Regions from separate parts of the Lysinibacillus sp. FSL L8-0312 genome, predicted to be linked through region 3. Evidence: riboswitches for the same ligand, from Rfam matches in the RefSeq annotation. Region 3 holds a riboswitch; each other region holds the start of a gene.

The links. A riboswitch is a leader RNA that binds a small molecule or an ion and turns the genes downstream of it on or off. The one in region 3 is predicted to bind cobalamin.
Region 1: it holds a riboswitch for cobalamin, as region 3 does, so the genes downstream of both, MHI22_RS03535 (ABC transporter substrate-binding protein) here and MHI22_RS04340 (glutaredoxin family protein) in region 3, are expected to answer to the same signal.
Region 2: it holds a riboswitch for cobalamin, as region 3 does, so the genes downstream of both, cobT (nicotinate-nucleotide--dimethylbenzimidazole phosphoribosyltransferase) here and MHI22_RS04340 (glutaredoxin family protein) in region 3, are expected to answer to the same signal.

Annotation. Positions count from the first base shown of each region.
Region 1 covers NZ_JBBOOV010000001.1:665,654-671,335, reverse strand. The annotation lists gene MHI22_RS03550 (class I SAM-dependent rRNA methyltransferase) at 1-841, shown strand, start outside; gene MHI22_RS03545 (S9 family peptidase) at 939-2,927, opposite strand; gene MHI22_RS03540 (precorrin-3B methylase) at 2,999-3,676, opposite strand; gene MHI22_RS03535 (ABC transporter substrate-binding protein) at 3,727-4,719, opposite strand; cobalamin riboswitch at 4,883-5,069, opposite strand; gene MHI22_RS03530 (translation factor GTPase family protein) at 5,252-5,682, shown strand, end outside.
Region 2 covers NZ_JBBOOV010000001.1:4,443,339-4,449,020, forward strand. The annotation lists gene MHI22_RS22115 (hypothetical protein) at 272-667, opposite strand; gene MHI22_RS22120 (DMT family transporter) at 956-1,810, shown strand; cobalamin riboswitch at 1,883-2,058, shown strand; gene cobT (nicotinate-nucleotide--dimethylbenzimidazole phosphoribosyltransferase) at 2,153-3,208, shown strand; gene MHI22_RS22130 (trimeric intracellular cation channel family protein) at 3,283-3,888, opposite strand; gene MHI22_RS22135 (methionine gamma-lyase family protein) at 4,238-5,491, shown strand; gene MHI22_RS22140 (MerR family transcriptional regulator) at 5,646-5,682, shown strand, end outside.
Region 3 covers NZ_JBBOOV010000001.1:834,512-840,193, forward strand. The annotation lists gene MHI22_RS04335 (hypothetical protein) at 1-642, shown strand, start outside; cobalamin riboswitch at 926-1,103, shown strand; gene MHI22_RS04340 (glutaredoxin family protein) at 1,218-1,442, shown strand; gene nrdI (class Ib ribonucleoside-diphosphate reductase assembly flavoprotein NrdI) at 1,439-1,798, shown strand; gene nrdE (class 1b ribonucleoside-diphosphate reductase subunit alpha) at 1,795-3,888, shown strand; gene nrdF (class 1b ribonucleoside-diphosphate reductase subunit beta) at 3,876-4,844, shown strand; gene dut (dUTP diphosphatase) at 4,856-5,293, shown strand; gene MHI22_RS04365 (M1 family metallopeptidase) at 5,680-5,682, shown strand, end outside.

The DNA.
Region 1 (5,682 bases), 170 kb from region 3:
TGACTTTTTTAATGGCTACTACATGGTGAGCTGGTATAGTGAGGGCATTTACTCCTTGAAAGATGTCGTGTATGAGGCGCTTGCTGAGACGGTGAACTACCAAGCTATTTATGAGAAAAAACGCTTTGATAGCAAAGGGCAGTATATTGAACAGGATGATTTTGTGACGGGCACGCCTGGTGAATTTCCAATCATGGTGAAGGAAAATGGTATGACATACGCAGTTCATTTAAACGACGGAGCGATGACGGGGATTTTCCTAGATCAACGCGAGGTACGTTTGGCTATTCGTGAGCGTTATGCAAACCATACAAACATGCTTAATACATTCTCCTATACAGGAGCATTTTCAGTGGCAGCTGCTCTAGGAGGCGCCATGAAAACAACAAGTGTGGATGTAGCTAAACGCAGTCTTGCCAAAACCATTGAGCAATTCAGTGTGAATCAAATTGATTATGAAGCACAGGATATTAAAGTAATGGACGTTTTCCATTATTTTAAATATGCGCAGCGTCACGCCTTACAATTTGATCTTGTTGTATTAGACCCACCTAGCTTTGCCCGTACGAAGCAAATGACATTTTCAACAGCAAAGGACTACCCTAAATTACTGAAGGATGCCATTGCTATTACCGCTAAAAATGGCATCATTGTCGCTTCCACAAATAATGCTAGCTTTGGGATGAAAAAGTTTAAAGGCTTTATTGACCAAGCATTTAAAGAAACTCGTACACGCTATAAAATTGTAGAGGAATACGGTTTACCAAAGGATTTCCGTGTTTCACGTGAATACCCTGAATTTAATTATTTGAAAGTCGTCTTTATTCAAAAAATGGACTAACAGGAATTCAAGACAGAATCATTTCTTTATGATTCTGTCTTTTTATATAAAAAAGTGACCTAAGAAATTCATTTCTTAAGTCACCTCTGAATACTACTTATAGATAGTTCACAAACCAATCGCGAATATATTCAAGTCGATTGATTCTTAAAGTTGGTTTTCCGCTCCTTGACAGTTCATGATTGGACTCAGGGAAGCGCACGAATTTTGTTTCTTTTTTACGATGCTTTAAGGCGATAAATAATTGCTCCGCCTGCTCAATTGGACAGCGATAGTCTTTTTCAGCGTGTAAAATGAGCAATGGTGTTTCGATATTATTGACATATTTCAGCGGTGAATGATGCCAAAGCTTTTCGATATCGTCAAGTCCCGCAAGAATTTGCCAATCTGTAAAGTAATACCCAATATCACTGACACCGTAAAAGCTAATCCAGTTCGAAATAGAGCGCTGCGTCACAGCTGCTTTAAAGCGATTCGTCTGGCCAACAATCCAGTTGGTCATAAAGCCGCCATAGCTCCCACCTGTCACCCCGAGACGGTCTGCATCAATAAAATCATAGTGCTCCAGCACATAGTCCACAGCCGCCATTAGATCCTCATAATCATTGCCACCATAATCACCACGCACTGCATCAACAAACGTTTGACCATAGCCATGACTGCCACGTGGGTTCGTATATAGCACCGCAAATCCTTGTGCAGCTAGAATTTGGAACTCATTAAAATAAGTATTGGCATACATCGCATGTGGCCCGCCATGAATTTCAAGCACTAGAGGATATTTTTTCCCTTCCTCATAACCAACTGGCTTCATGATCCAACCATTTACCTTCCAGCCCTCTGCTCCCTCAAATTCAATGGCTTCTGGAACAGCTAATGCTCTCGTCTTTAAAAATTCTTCATTGATGGACGTCAGCTGTTCTTTTTCACCCGTTTTTAGGTTGACGAAAAATAAATCGCCAGGATTCGTCGTTGTACTAATGGCTACGACTGCTTGATCATGTTGTGCATCAAGTGAAAAACCATAGACATATTGATCATCGTGAATAGCTGGATAGATTTCACCATCTATATTTCCGAAATAAATCGCAGCATTACCGTGATCTGTTACTTGGAAGTAGAAGCTATGATTATCATTCAACCATTGAACACGTGGTGACACCACACCTTGAAGAAAATCGCCGATTGCAAAATCCCCAATAGGGGCGTCAAATTCACTTGTTACACATGTCAGCAGATTTTGTTGCAAATCATAGAGCCATAGCTTTGCTTGTGTAGCATTTTCAAATTCTCTTTCACTACCTATGAAAGAGATGAAGCGACTGTTTGGAGACCATGACGTTTGGTAATACATACCTGTTCCCTCTGTTAACGGACGCGCTTGCTTTGTTTCTACATCTAATAAATAGATATCACTCTTAAATGAAAAATCTGTATCCTCTGCTACATCAGCTAAGTACGTCATATATTGACCATCAGGTGACCATGTACCAAGATGGACATGATTGTTTCCTTTCGTCACTTGCTCTAACTCGCCCGATTCTAAATAGACGATCGCAATTTGACTAAACTGCTCCATATCCAAAAAACCTGCAGCATCCGATTTATGTTTCATCTTGTCTATTTCTAGAGGCTTTAGTTCTTTTTCTTCTTTCTTTTCATCCGTTACCTTATCCAAAATCGTTTCATCTTTACCTAGCTTGATAGAAAAGGCCATTTTCTTGCCGCATGGTGACCACACAGGTGATGTCACACCATTTTTACAATATGTCACCTGCTTTGCCTCTCCGCCTGCTTTTGAAAGAACATAAATTTGCGACTTGCCTGTTCTAGTGGATAAAAACGCAACTTGACTACCATCAGGTGACCATATAGGAGAACTTATTCTATCCTCCCCAAATGTCCATTGCTGTGGTGTTTTGTTCTTCAGGTTTATGTAAAACAAATTCGAGACATAATCTTTTTTCTTCTCATCAATACGTGTCTCAACATAAACTACCTCAGTCCCGTCAGGTGAGAGCTGTGGATCGGCTACTGATTTCAAGTGGTAAAGATCTTCTGGTTGAATCCCTTGTTTCGATGTCATGTTCTTGCTCCTTTGTATTGTCATTTTCTGTACTCTACTACAATACTTCGACACCCTAAGTAATATTCCTGCTAGTTAATTGATTTTTTTACTAATTCCCAATATTCGGTTGATTTTGTTCTGTGATAAAATTTAAAAAAGGGTTCATTCGGACGAGCATGTTCCTTATAAAGGTTCATCATTTGTAGCAAAAAATCTTCAATGTGCTCGACACCTACCTTTTTCGCAAATAACGTGCCCGCCTGCGCCTTTGCCCCCATCGGTACAGCACCTAAGTAAACATCAAAGCTCTCCTGCTGATAAACGAGTCCAATATCATCATAGACTGCATTGTAGCAGGCTGACGCACAGCCATTGATGTTAACACGTACTCTTGCAGGTACCTCGATCCCCTCTAAAGCATGATAAAGCTGTTCGGTTATCGGAGCAGCCTCCATCTTTTCACCATCACAAAAATCACAGGCCTTCATCGCGATGATGGGTCCTGATGGTGCAACATAAAGACCCACTTCTCGTAAGGCTTGCATAGCCTCTGTCACGGCACTCGTTGGAATGGACACTAAAATACTATAGGAGGCCGAATACTTAATCGCCCCCTTTTCGCCAGCAATCTCTGCTATTTTTTGAAATTGTGCAGGCGTATAATGCTTATTAATAATACCCGGGCTGACAGCTAAGCGTGTATATTCGCCATGACGATTAAGTGTTTCAAATGTTTGATCTGGTACGTTTTTCTGAAATGCATTCATTGATATCGCTCCTTATGAAAAAGGAGCTAGCACAATGCTAGCTCGGAATTTTAAAAGTTATCAGGATAGAAGCCCTTCGCTAAAATTTCAATAGCCTGTGCCGCACGAACGCCTTCAGACGCAGCTGACAGTGGCAGGATGACAAAGCGATCATTTTTAACAGCTTCCATCTCCTTTAATGCTGGATCATTTTTTAAGAATTGAATCTTTTGTTCGGCCGTTGTTTCACCATAATCGATCACGACAACTACCTCGGGATTACGGTCTACCGCATCTTCCTTCGACACGGTTGTCCAGCCTGATTCCACATCACCAAAAATATTTTGACCACCAGCGATTGACACTAGTTCATTCATAAAGTTTTGACCAGCTGTAAAGACATCCTTTTCACCGCTATCAAATACGAGAACACGTAATTTCTCACTATCTTTTGGTAATTTAGCTTGAATTGCCTCCACATCTTGCGTCATTTGCTCAATTAAGGCTTCTCCACGATCCTCAATACGGAAAATTTTTGCGATATTACGAATATCAGTGAAAATATCCTCTAGTGTTGGCTTTGTCATATTGGAAGCCGTATGTAAATACGTATGAATGCCTAACTCCTCAAGCTCTTCCGGTGTTCCAACACCCTTTTCACCAAAGCCACTCTTCCAGCCTGCATATAAGAAATCAGCCTCGGCATCAATTACTTGCTCCTTCGTTGGGTATTGATCAGAAAGCACAGGCACTTTATCGTATGCTTCTTGTAGGGGCTCGTAGATTTTATCATCTAAGTAAGCTGTGCCTACCATGGAATCCTCTAAGCCTAGCGCTAGCATAATCTCTGTCACATGCTGATTTAAACTAATCGCTTTTGTAGGTGCTTCCTTATATGTTTGAGTTGTTTCATTATTGTCAATGGTTACTTCCGTTGCTGCCTCAGATGGCTCAACCTTCTCATCTTGCGCTGCTGATTCAGGTTTGTCCTTTGCATTACAAGCCCCTAAAACAGCGACCAAGGCAATGACCATCACCAGCCATAAACTTTCCCATTTCTTCATGTCCTTTTCTCCTTTGTTGTTCATCTATAGAAAGAAATCAAAGACTTCTTTGCTACCAGGATTCGTGGGAAGGGCATAAAAAAACCCTCTTGTCGCCAAGAGAGTAGCATAGTGAAAAAACGGTACATTACCTTTATCACTATCCCCATCCTCGTGGTTCTTAGTCAAAAAACACATACTGGCAGGTATCCTGGCTTAGGTTCATCATCTATACGCCTTCCCATAGTTAAACTACAGTGGCATGCTGTACAGACTCCCCATTTACAGTTGCGGGACAGCATCGGAATTGCACCGATTTCCCTTTTAAGCAAATGACAAATGCCATTTGCACCAATACGTTCTATAATGGTTAATACTATTGATAGACTAGCAGAAGAAAATTTGTAGCTCAATCAGTAGTATATTGCTAAATATATAATCATCATTATATTAGCACTATTTCGACAAAAATACGAACTATTTTACAAGAAATATATAGGCTAGTATTCTGTTACAATGAAAAGATAGCTATAGATAGAAACGAGGATAGGTTATGTACAAAACAATTGGTGTACTTGCGCATGTGGATGCAGGTAAAACAACCTTCTCTGAGCAAGTACTTTTTCATACACAAAGCATTCAAGCTCGTGGTCGAGTGGATCATCAGGATACCTTTCTCGATCATCATGAGCTAGAGCGCAAGCGTGGTATTACCATTTTTGCCGAGCAAGGTCGCATGAACATAGGCGACGATACATACACGTTGATTGATACACCAGGGCATGTCGACTTCTCCCCTGAGATGGAGCGCGCCATTCGTGTGATGGATTATGCCATTGTTATCATTAGTGCGGTCGAGGGCGTACAGGGTCATACGGAAACCGTGTGGCAGCTTTTACGCAAATACCATGTCCCAACATTCTTCTTTATCAATAAAATTGATCGCGAAGGAGCCAATGTGGAGGCCGTTATGACACAGCTCCG
Region 2 (5,682 bases), 3.6 Mb from region 3:
TCCTTTCTCTCATCAGACAAATAATGGGCTATTTTGTTCACTACGGTTCGTATGAAAGAGAAGGAAAAGCCACTTTTACATATGGTTGATTGGAGTGGAGCCAGTGTCACTCCTAGGGGATTTAGCGTCACAGAGGGGACCTTGGAGCGAACGCAGTGAGTGAAGCGGCTCATCATCGGACGCCCCCTGAAAGGACGCTGGTGGAACGGAAATCAACCTCTCGCTTTTCAAAGTGGCTGTTTCTATCATTGACATCACCTTTTTTATATACTTATTTTCGGAGTGTGTTCATGATGAGGCTGAAATTTTTTTCAAAGTTAATATACGGATTCACATTTTTTTGCCCACGAACCTTTAAAGCATAACTGGAAAAATTTAAACCAGCACCATATATTTGTAAAGCACCATTCGCAAGATCCCCCTTTTGAAGAAGTTCAAGACCATCTTTTAAGAAATTTTCACTCTCATCGAAGTGACATTCCGTCATGTATTTATCCCCGCTATAATATAACTTCAAATTTTCGATGATTATATTCGCTGTTTCGTTACTTATACTAGCATCGACATTCATTAATAACTGATTGATTGGTTTCACTAACTGAGCGTAGTGACTATCATAATTTTCACAAGTCTCCGCAATGGCATTTCTCAATTCTCTTGCATTCATCCTAATTCCTCCTCAAAGAAAATTTATGACCTACCTTACATTATACATACTCGTAATATTATGAAGGGATTAGTGATCCCTTTCTTTATAAAACTTACTCTTTAATTTTCAGAAATATGTTACAATTAAGTAGGTGAAGGAGGGATTTTGTATGTTTCGTTCAATAGCACCCCCAACAATGTCTTTACAGTAGAATCTACTGTTTAGGCATACAATAACAGTTTGCTCATTTTCAATAGATTCTACTGTATAGGTTAATACTTTATACGTAGAAAGTAGGAATTTGTAATGAGCGGAAAATTAGCATTTGTATTATCCATGATTATTTTTGGAGCAGTTGGTGTTTTTGCCAAGTATATTCCGTTAACTTCAAGTGAAATCGCTTTTTGGATGAGTTTAATAGGTGCTTGTTTTTTAGAAGTGATTTTTATTTATAAAAAGGGGAATTTTTCGAAATTAGAGATTATAAAAAATAAGTGGAAATTAATACTTTCTAGTATCGCCTTGTGTGGGAACTGGATTTTTTTATTTCAGGCTTATAAAGCAACAACGATTGCCAATGCTGCATTGAGTTATTATTTTGCACCAGTACTCGTTATCTGCTTATCTCCAATTATTTTAAAAGAGAAGCTAGTTGGCAGAAAAATAATGTATGTCTGTGTGGCCCTTATCGGACTATATTTGATTGTCCAAAGTCAAGGCACTGGGGACAGTGAGCATTTTATAGGCATTGTCTACGGTCTTATCGCGGCATGCTTTTACACAGCGCTAACATTGACAAATAAATTTATATGCGGCTTAAAGGAACCAGAAAATACAATGATTCAACTTTCTTTAGCAGCATTTTTCCTTAGCTTCTATCTACTTGGAACTACAGGATTTCAGGTCATGAAAATCAGTTTTGAATCAGTCCTATTCTTAATTACATTAGGCATTGTCCATGCAGGGGTTGGATTTTTATTGTTCTTTTTAGGCATGTCACAGTTAAAAGGACAAAGTATAGCCATTCTTAGCTATATTGATCCACTGACATCATTAGTAATTTCCACGATGATTATAGGAGAAAAAATGGCGCTTCTACAAATAATAGGAGCGGTCCTATTATTAGGCTCAACATTGCTAAGCGAAATAGAAAAAGAATAGGTAACCGAAGAAATGGTACAAGGCGAGTATTCTAATATTGACAGAAAAAATACGCTGTCGTAGATTATAAATAGTTTAATAAAAGCATTAGGTGCCCAATAGGGAGAATAGGGAATAAAGTGAAAAACTTTAGCGGACCCGCCACTGTATAAGGGAGTGTCATCGTAAATGCCACTAGCGAATCGCTGGGAAGGCACGATGATATGTTGAACTTGAGCCAGGAGACCTGCCTACTTGCTTCGGAAGTATATAGATGATGGAAAAGTCTGTAGTTTATTTGTCATGACAATAAACTACAGACTTTTTATTTTGTCTTCATGTAGAACGAGAGGAGAAACAATAATGCAATTATTACAAGACACGATTCAAAATATCCAAGAGGCTGATATGAATAGTATGGACCAAGCTAGAAAGCGAATTGATGCGCTTTGTAAGCCCCCAGGTAGCTTGGGTAAACTAGAATCACTTGCCGTACAGCTTTCAGGCATAACAGGACAATTATATCCAATGGTCGATAAAAAAGTGATGATTGTCTGTGCAGCAGATCATGGCGTTTGTGAGGAAGGCATAACAACGAATCCACAAAATGTTACGGTCTTTCAAACATTAAATTTTCCTAAAGGAGGTACAGGCGTTTGTGCGATTGCGGGCATTACCAATGCAAAGGTAGTAACAGTAGATGTTGGGGTAAAAGAAGATATTCCGCTTGATGCAGGTGTCATCATTCATAAAATTAAGCATGGCACAGATAACATGGCACAGGGCCCTGCTATGTCAAGAGAAGAGGCTATTCAATCCATTGAAGTGGGGATTCATGTGGCAACAGATGAAATCACAAAAGGAGCCAACCTACTTGGAACAGGTGAAATGGGCATTGGTAATACAACGCCGAGCACTGCCATATTAGCTGCTTTGACTGGCTATGACCCTATTGAAATAACAGGGTTTGGCGCAGGAGTTGGTCAAGGAGGGATTGCTCATAAAGCAGCAGTAATTGAAAAAGCAATTACTCTCAACAAACCCAATCCTAACGATATCATTGATGTTCTAGCTAAAGTTGGAGGGCTAGAGATAGGGGCTATGGCTGGTATCATGCTGGCTGCCGCAAGTCACCGAAAACCTGTTATTATTGATGGTTTTATTTCGACTATTGCTGCGCTTATTGCTTATCAAATTGAACCGAAAGTAAAAGACTTTATCATACCTTCCCATGCTTCAGAGGAACCAGGGGCTAAAATTGCCGCATCATTACTTGGTGTAGAGCCAATGCTGCATATGAACATGCGATTAGGCGAAGGCTCTGGTGCTGCTCTAGCCTTTCCTCTTTTAGATGCTGCTTGTTCTATGATGAAAAATATGGTGACATTAGAAGAAGCCATGAATCTTTTGGCTAAATAGTTACTGAATAACAAATAAGCGCAAATAGTTAATGAACTCTTTGCGCTTATTCATTTTTTTATCAATTACAGTATCTATGCCCGATTCAACCTTCGCAAAGGCAAACGCCACTTCATCATATAGGAAAGAATGCGTAATGCTGTAATCACTGCAAATAATACATAAAGGAAAATGTCTCCAGTCAAAACTTCAAATCCGATAACAAGCCCTGCGAGAGCAGCCCAAACACCATAGACTTCATCACGGAGAACTAGTGGCTTCCGTCTAGCTAATAAATCTCGCACAATACCACCACCTGAACCTGTTAAAACAGCAGCTACAACGACTGCGCTAATTGGCATATCTAGCTTCACGGCATAGAGTGCACCTTGAATAGCGAACGCGGATAAGCCAATGGCATCTGTGAAGTTGCCCCAACGATGCCAATGCTGAATCAGATGATGCGGGAAAATAAAAAATATCGTAATCGCAGCTAGTGCAATTTGAAACATCATATCCTGTCCCCATAAGGTTGTGACAGGCAGCCCGATGAGTAAATTTCGAATAGCTCCTCCACCAAAAGCAGTGACAATACCGAGTATATATACACCGAATAAATCGTATTCTTCTTCCATGGCAATGATTGCCCCAGAAATAGCAAAGGCAATTGTTCCAATAATACTAAAAACCTCCCAAGCCATCCCTTTCACCCCTTCTATCAATAAATGAACTTCTTTTTTTAAAGTTAAAAGACTTTTTTTGACGTAACAGAATCTATGAATTTAATAGCCAAAATCAGTCATTACATACGCTTCTTGAAGTAAGTCCGCACATTAGCTTAGCGTAAAATTCGCTTAGAAACAATAGGCAAGTTTTGCAGGGGTTCATACAAATTGATAAGATGTTATTGAAATAAAGAAAAACATTCGTCAAAAGCGTTGATATACCAGTAGTTATTTAGGGAATTCTAGAATGAGTGAAGTCAATTTAGAGAGTCGATAGATCTTACTGATTGAAATGCGGGACAATTGTGAAATGGAGAAGAAAAGAATGACGTTTACATCTAATTTATCAGCACAAACGCTATCCTTAGCGTCAAAAATAGAGGAGCAAGTTCGACCCTATCATGCAAAGGTAGAAGAAATGGCGTTTTATAATCAACAGAAGGTGCTAGCAGCATTTCGCAAGCATCAAGTAAGTGACTATCATTTACATCCATCCAATGGCTATGGCTATGACGATGAGGGACGCGATAATTTAGAGCGTGTTTATGCGGAAGTTTTTGGGGCGGAGGCTGCCATTGTACGACCACAAATTATTTCAGGAACACATGCAATCACGCTTAGTCTATTCGGTGTCCTTCGTCCTGGTGATGAGCTGCTTTATATTTCTGGTCAGCCATATGATACATTGCAATCCATTGTTGATGGTGGTAACAAAGATACCGGTTCACTGAAAGATTATAAAATAGGCTATCGACATGTGGATTTAGTGGAAAATAAAGCAATTGATTGGGTAGGTGTAGAAGCAGCCATTACTACGCAAACAAAAATGATTGCCATTCAACGTTCGAAAGGCTATGCGACACGTCCATCCTTTACGATTGCAGAAATTGCTGATATGTGCGTAAAGGTGCGCAAATTAGCCCCACATGCCGTTATTTTTGTAGATAACTGCTATGGTGAGTTCGTAGAGGCGAAGGAACCTACAGAGGTTGGTGCTGATTTAATGGCAGGCTCACTCATTAAAAACCCTGGTGGAGGATTGGCGAAAATTGGTGGCTATATTGCTGGCCGTGCAGATTTAGTAGAGAAATGTGCGTATCGTATGACATCTCCAGGTATTGGGGCAGAGGCAGGGGCAACATTAAATACATTAGGAGATTTTTATCAAGGATTTTTCCTAGCCCCACATGTCGTATCACAAGCCTTAAAAGGTGCGATCTTTACAGCAGCTATGCTGGAGGAAATCGGAATGAGCACTTCTCCAAGCTATGATGCAAATCGTACGGATTTAATCCAATCCGTTTCCTTCCAAACTGCACAGCAGATGATTGCCTTCTGTCGTGAAATACAAGCCAATTCTCCAATAAATGCCCATTATGCTCCAGAACCAGCTTATATGCCTGGTTATGAAGATGATGTCATTATGGCTGCGGGAACATTTATTCAAGGCTCCAGCATTGAGCTGACAGCAGATGGTCCAATCCGTCCACCATATACAGCCTTTATCCAGGGTGGACTAACATATGAACATGTTAAATTTGCTATTTGTAGTGCTGTTCAAGCCATTCAAAAAAAGTAATATGAAAATAAATAAACCTTAAATTTGAATAGTTTTTTACAATTTTCTATCGGATTGAAAAAAATAACGCCTTACATGTTAGGAAACCTCACATGGTTGGTTGACAGTGAAAAAATTTCGTTATATGATAAGCGGGTATTGGAGGAGGACTTAAATGAGTCGTGAAATTAGACGAACTATGCCGTTATTAT
Region 3 (5,682 bases):
GACATAATGGACAACATAGATATGAATCAAAAAGTTTTATATAGAAAATTGGATCATTTTGAAATGGAAAGAGGCTTGGTATTAGAAAGTTTAGACATTTTTCTAAGATGGAATCAACAAACACAATACCTTTCTGAAGACAAGCTTCAAAAGCTTTGGATGAAACTGGTAAGGAAGTATAAATTCTCTCTCGATGAATGGGAAAGAACTGCTGGTCATACAAATATCCATGCTTATCTAGTGAAGGAGCAAGGACATGGGTTACAAAAGTTGATGCGCTTTTACAAAGATCGCCACGGCATAAAATGGTTGGAAAATGCATTTCATTATGGAATGTCATTGCTCATTGAAGTTGGAAAAATGCCTGGATTAGAAATGTTTTTCCTAACAAATTTAATATGTTACAGATGGGAAAAGGATTATTTAGAGGATGCAGATGTTCAACAGTTTTTTTGTCATTCAATAAATGGTAAAGTGAAGGAGGTCTATGAAAGTTTCAGGGCTTTCGATCGAGAACAGAGTCTGTTAACCGCAACTACTCTCTATAAACTTTTATCAAAATATAATCCTCATTTTCAAGTGAATTCGGCAGCAACGCCTGAATTTTATAAGGAATTGTCCTTATTTGTCGAAATCGAGTAATCCATACGTTCGACATGTCAAACAGTCTATTATTCTTTAGAATATAGGCTGTTTCTATGTGAAATACGCTAGTATATTTAATGCTCATAGATCCGTAGTAACAAAAAATCTCGTACATAGTTTAGATACACAATGAATTAAGATATAAGTAATAGATGGTGAAATTCCTTCGAAAGTTATAATCGAAAATAATGAATAATCAAAAAATAAAGAAGTTTAGAATCTAGATTTACTTTTTATATGAAGGATGGTACACTTAAAACTATTGAACAACAACTATATATTGTGTTCGTTTTATATAGGTGCTACTATATGTAGTTTAAAAGGGAAGTTCGGTACAATTCCGACGCTGTCCCCGCAACTGTGAAGCTGACAATGATTACAACCACTGTGCATTCGCATGGGAAGGGAATCAGAGGATGAAGCAAAGCCAGGAGACCTGCCTCTATAAAACAATTAATCATTTCTTCGGGGATTAAGAAATGGGAACGTCAGTATTTTTGGTATGGTAACGTTTCCATTTAGCTATCTCTCTAGAGGAGATAGCTTTTTATTATATGAAAAGAGGGATTTCTATGAAACTTTATACGAAAACAATCTGTCCAAAATGCCTTTGGGTAAAATCTGAATTACAACGTGCAGGACTTGATGCAGAAATTGTCAACATTGATCACGATGAACAAGCTAAACAAACAATAATCGATGCAGGTTTTTTAAGTGTGCCTGTTTTAGAAATGAATAATACATTTATAGGAGATGTTAAGGACATAGTTTCTCATATTGAGATGATTGTTCTATGATCGTTTACGCAAGTCGTACAGGAAATGTCCGGAATATTGTTTCCAAATTAAGGGCAGAGTCTGTTGAGCTCTCTGAGGAATTACAATTGAATAAGCCTTATCTTTTAATTACTTATACTGATGGCTTAGGCGATATCCCTGCAAAAGTGGAACGTTTTTTAGAAAAAAACAGAGATTTTTGTAAAGGTGTAGTTGCCAGTGGGAATAGTAACTTTGGGCACAACGTATTTGGGGCTGCTGGCGAGAAAATCGCTGCTACCTATCATGTACCCTTAGTAAGAAAATTAGATTTACGAGGCAATCAAACAGATTATGAAGCCATACAAACGTTTTATGAAACGAGGGTAATAAGATGAAAACCTATTTAAAGCTAAATAATGACGTACTGAATCGTTATAGTTCAACTGGGCTACTTGAATTAGAAAAGGATCGTGAAGCTACACGCCGCTACTTTTTAGAGTATGTCAACGTGCGTTTACGTTACTTTATTGATATTGAAGAAAAAATCCGTTATTTAGTTGATGAGGGCTACTACGAGAAAGCATTTATCGACATGTATGAAATGGAATTTATTAAGAAGTTGTACAAAAAAGCATATGATTATAATTTCCGCTTCCCATCCTTTATGAGTGCAAGTAAATTTTACGATAGCTATGCTATGAAAAGTCGTGATGGAGAAGAGATTTTAGAAAAATATGAGGACCGTATTGTCATTATCGCCTTGTATTTAGCACAAGGGAATACGGTGCTAGCAGAACGTTCTGTCGAAGCAATGATGGAAGCTTATCAGCCTGCTACACCAACAGCATTAAATAGTGGTAAAAAAGCACGTGGTGAATTAGTGAGCTGCTTTAAATTATCGATGGATGATTCCATGAATAGTATTGCTGAAAATATTGGTTATTGCTTAGAGCTATCAAGACTTGGCGGTGGGGTTGGAGTTAACTTAACTGATTTACGCCCTTTAGGTGACCCTATTAAAGAGATTCTAAATCGTGCCAGTGGTGTCATCCCAGTTGCTAAACTGTTAGAAAATTCTTTCAGTTATTCCAATCAACTAGGGCAGCGAAATGGCTCTGGTGTTGTCTATTTAAATATTTTCCATGCAGACATTGAAAATTTCATTTCATCTAAAAAACCGAATGCCGATGATAAAATTCGCCTCGCAACATTATCAACAGGAATAATTATACCAAGTATTTTCTTCGAACTTATGAAACGTGATAAAGATATTGTCTTGTTCAGCCCATATGATATTTTCAAAGAATATGGCAAACGCATGTCTGAGATTTCCATTTCAGATATGTACTATGAGCTACTTGATAACCCTAAAATTCGTAAAATTAAACGTTTGAATGCACGTAGGCTGTATACAGAAGTGAAAAAAGCACAATTTGAATCGGGCTATCCGTTTGAAATTTTTGATGATAATGTCAATGAAGTGCATCCATTAAAAAACATCGGTCGCGTAAAAATGTCCAATCTATGTACCGAAATCCTGCAAGTTCAAGAAACAAGCATTATTACAGATCAAGATCAACCGAATGACTATGGATTAGATGTATCCTGTAACTTAGGGTCTATTGATATTCATGCAGCAAGTAAGGTCAATGATTTCGAAGCCTTAATCGATACGGCTATGCACCTATTAACAAATGTGTCGCAAATGACGCACATTAAAAATGTACCGTCTGTTGCAAAAGCCAATCAATTAATGCATTCAGTAGGACTTGGTTGTATGAACCTCCACGGCCATCTTGTGACGGAGGGCATTTTATATGGCTCTAAAGAATCGATTGATTTCATGGATCGTTTTATGGAAGCAATGAACTTTTATTCACTCAAATCATCGATGGAAATGGCTAAAGAAAAAGCTGCAACTTTTTATCGATTTGAGGACAGTGATTATGCATCAGGTAGCTACTTTGACCAATATGTCAATAAAATCGACGAAGAACTATCACCCGTTGTGTTAAAAGCACTTGGCAATGTTCCAATCATTACGAAAAACATGTGGGAAACGCTTAAGCAAGATGTGATGCAATATGGTCTATTCCATTCCTATCGTTTGGCTATTGCACCAACTGGCAGTATTTCCTACATACGTAGCTGTACGGCTTCTATTGCGCCATGTACTGAGCGTGTAGAGGTTCGTGATTATGCAGATAGTAGAACGATTTATCCAATGCCTCATTTAACAAATGATAACAGTCATTTATATGTAGAGGCATATGATGTTAATCCGTATGATTTAATTGATTTGTACTCTGCTTCTCAAAAACACGTTGACCAAGGTATTTCCATGACGCTTTATGTAACAGATAATTGGACAACTGAACAATTAGCTAAAGTATACATTTATGCATGGGTAAAGGGCATTAAGTCCGTTTACTATGTTCGTCAACGATTACAAAGCTTAGAGGAGTGTGTAGCATGTCAAATATAATTTATGAGGCGGTCAATTGGAATAAGGCAACGAGTGAACTTGCCCAAATATTTTGGGACCAGCAATGGAAGCAAATTTGGTTTCCTGAGGAAATTGCGGTCAGTAAAGATATCAAACAGTGGAAAAGCTTTGAGCATCAAGACACGTATAAAAAAGTGTTCGCGGGATTAACGTTACTGGATACAGTTCAGACCAATATAGGGATGAATCGTGTGGCCGCTTATACAGACGATTTACAAGAGAAGGCTGTCCTAACCGTTTTTGATGCATTTGAGGCAATCCACGCCAAATCCTATTCTTATATTTTTACAACGCTTTGTACAAACAAAGAAATAGATGAGTTATTTGAATGGGTCAAAAAAAATGAGTTTCTACAATATAAGGCCAATAAAATTGCGGATATTTATAATAGTATCGAAGAAAACGATCCAGAAAGCTTATGGAAAGCGATGTTCTCCTCCGTTATGCTCGAATCTTTCCTTTTCTATTCTGGCTTTTTCTACCCGCTGTACTTAGGAGGACAAGGCTTCCTACGAAACAGTGCTGAGATTATTTCACTTATTTTACGCGACGAATCCATCCATGGTGTCGCAGTTGGATTTTTTGCTCAAAATCTATTCAAGCAATTTTCAAAAGAAAAACAAGAAGAGCTAAATTTATGGGGCTATGAGCTATTATTAGATTTATATCAGAATGAAATGAAATATACGGATGATATTTATGCGGAAACAGGATTATCACCTGAAGTGAGAGCCTATGTACGATATAATGCTAATAAAGCCTTAATGAATGTTGGTTTTGAAGCAATGTTTCCAGAAGAAGAAGTCAATCCGATTGTGATGAACGGTATTCGTAATGAAGGCTCCACATATGATTTCTTTTCACAAAAGGGAGCTACCTATGCTAAAGCAAAAGTAGCGCCAATTACAGATGACACATTTAATTTTAATCGTTAGGATGGAGAACAATGAACGTAGAAGTAAAAATCAAAAGAGTACACGCGGATGCAATACTACCAATGCAAGCCAATCCTGGTGATGCGGGCATGGATCTCTACTCCATTGAAGCAGTAGAAATACCAGCAGGCGTAGCCAAACTTATTAAAACAGGTATACAGATTGAATTACCTAAAGGAACGGAAGCCCAAATTCGACCAAGAAGTGGACTAGCATTAAAGCATAGTGTAACCGTACTGAATAGCCCAGGCACAATTGATGAAGGCTACAGAGGGGAAATCGGCGTTATTTTAATCAACCACGGCCAAGAACCGTTTATCGTCGAAAAATCTATGCGTATCGCCCAAATGGTCATTCAATTTGTTCCATCCATTCAATTAGTAGAAGTAGATGAATTATCACAAACGATCCGAGGAGCATCTGGATTTGGAGCAAGTGGTACTAAATAGAATTGATTAGTTTAAAAAGATGACAAAGAAATCCTGTGTGTATATACATGCAGGATTTTTTTGTTGTCAGTAAGGATAGTCTGTTTAAAGCTTAGCAGAGCTACACATGAAAGCAATGGACATTAAAAAAGATGACGTCGGTTACTTACCAAAGTCATCCCATTACGGCATAATCAACAGCTACATCTAAAAATATAAACAGCTTTTAATTTTCATCTGTCTACCTAATAGGCAGCATATCACCACGAATATGTGCTCTTCTTTCTTTGTTCATCTTGGTAATTAACTAGATTCCAGATGAAAGATCGAAAGTATATGGTTTAAATTGGGATAATAATATAAAATTTATATATATACCATTTTTATTGTAGCTAATAGTGTTGGGATTG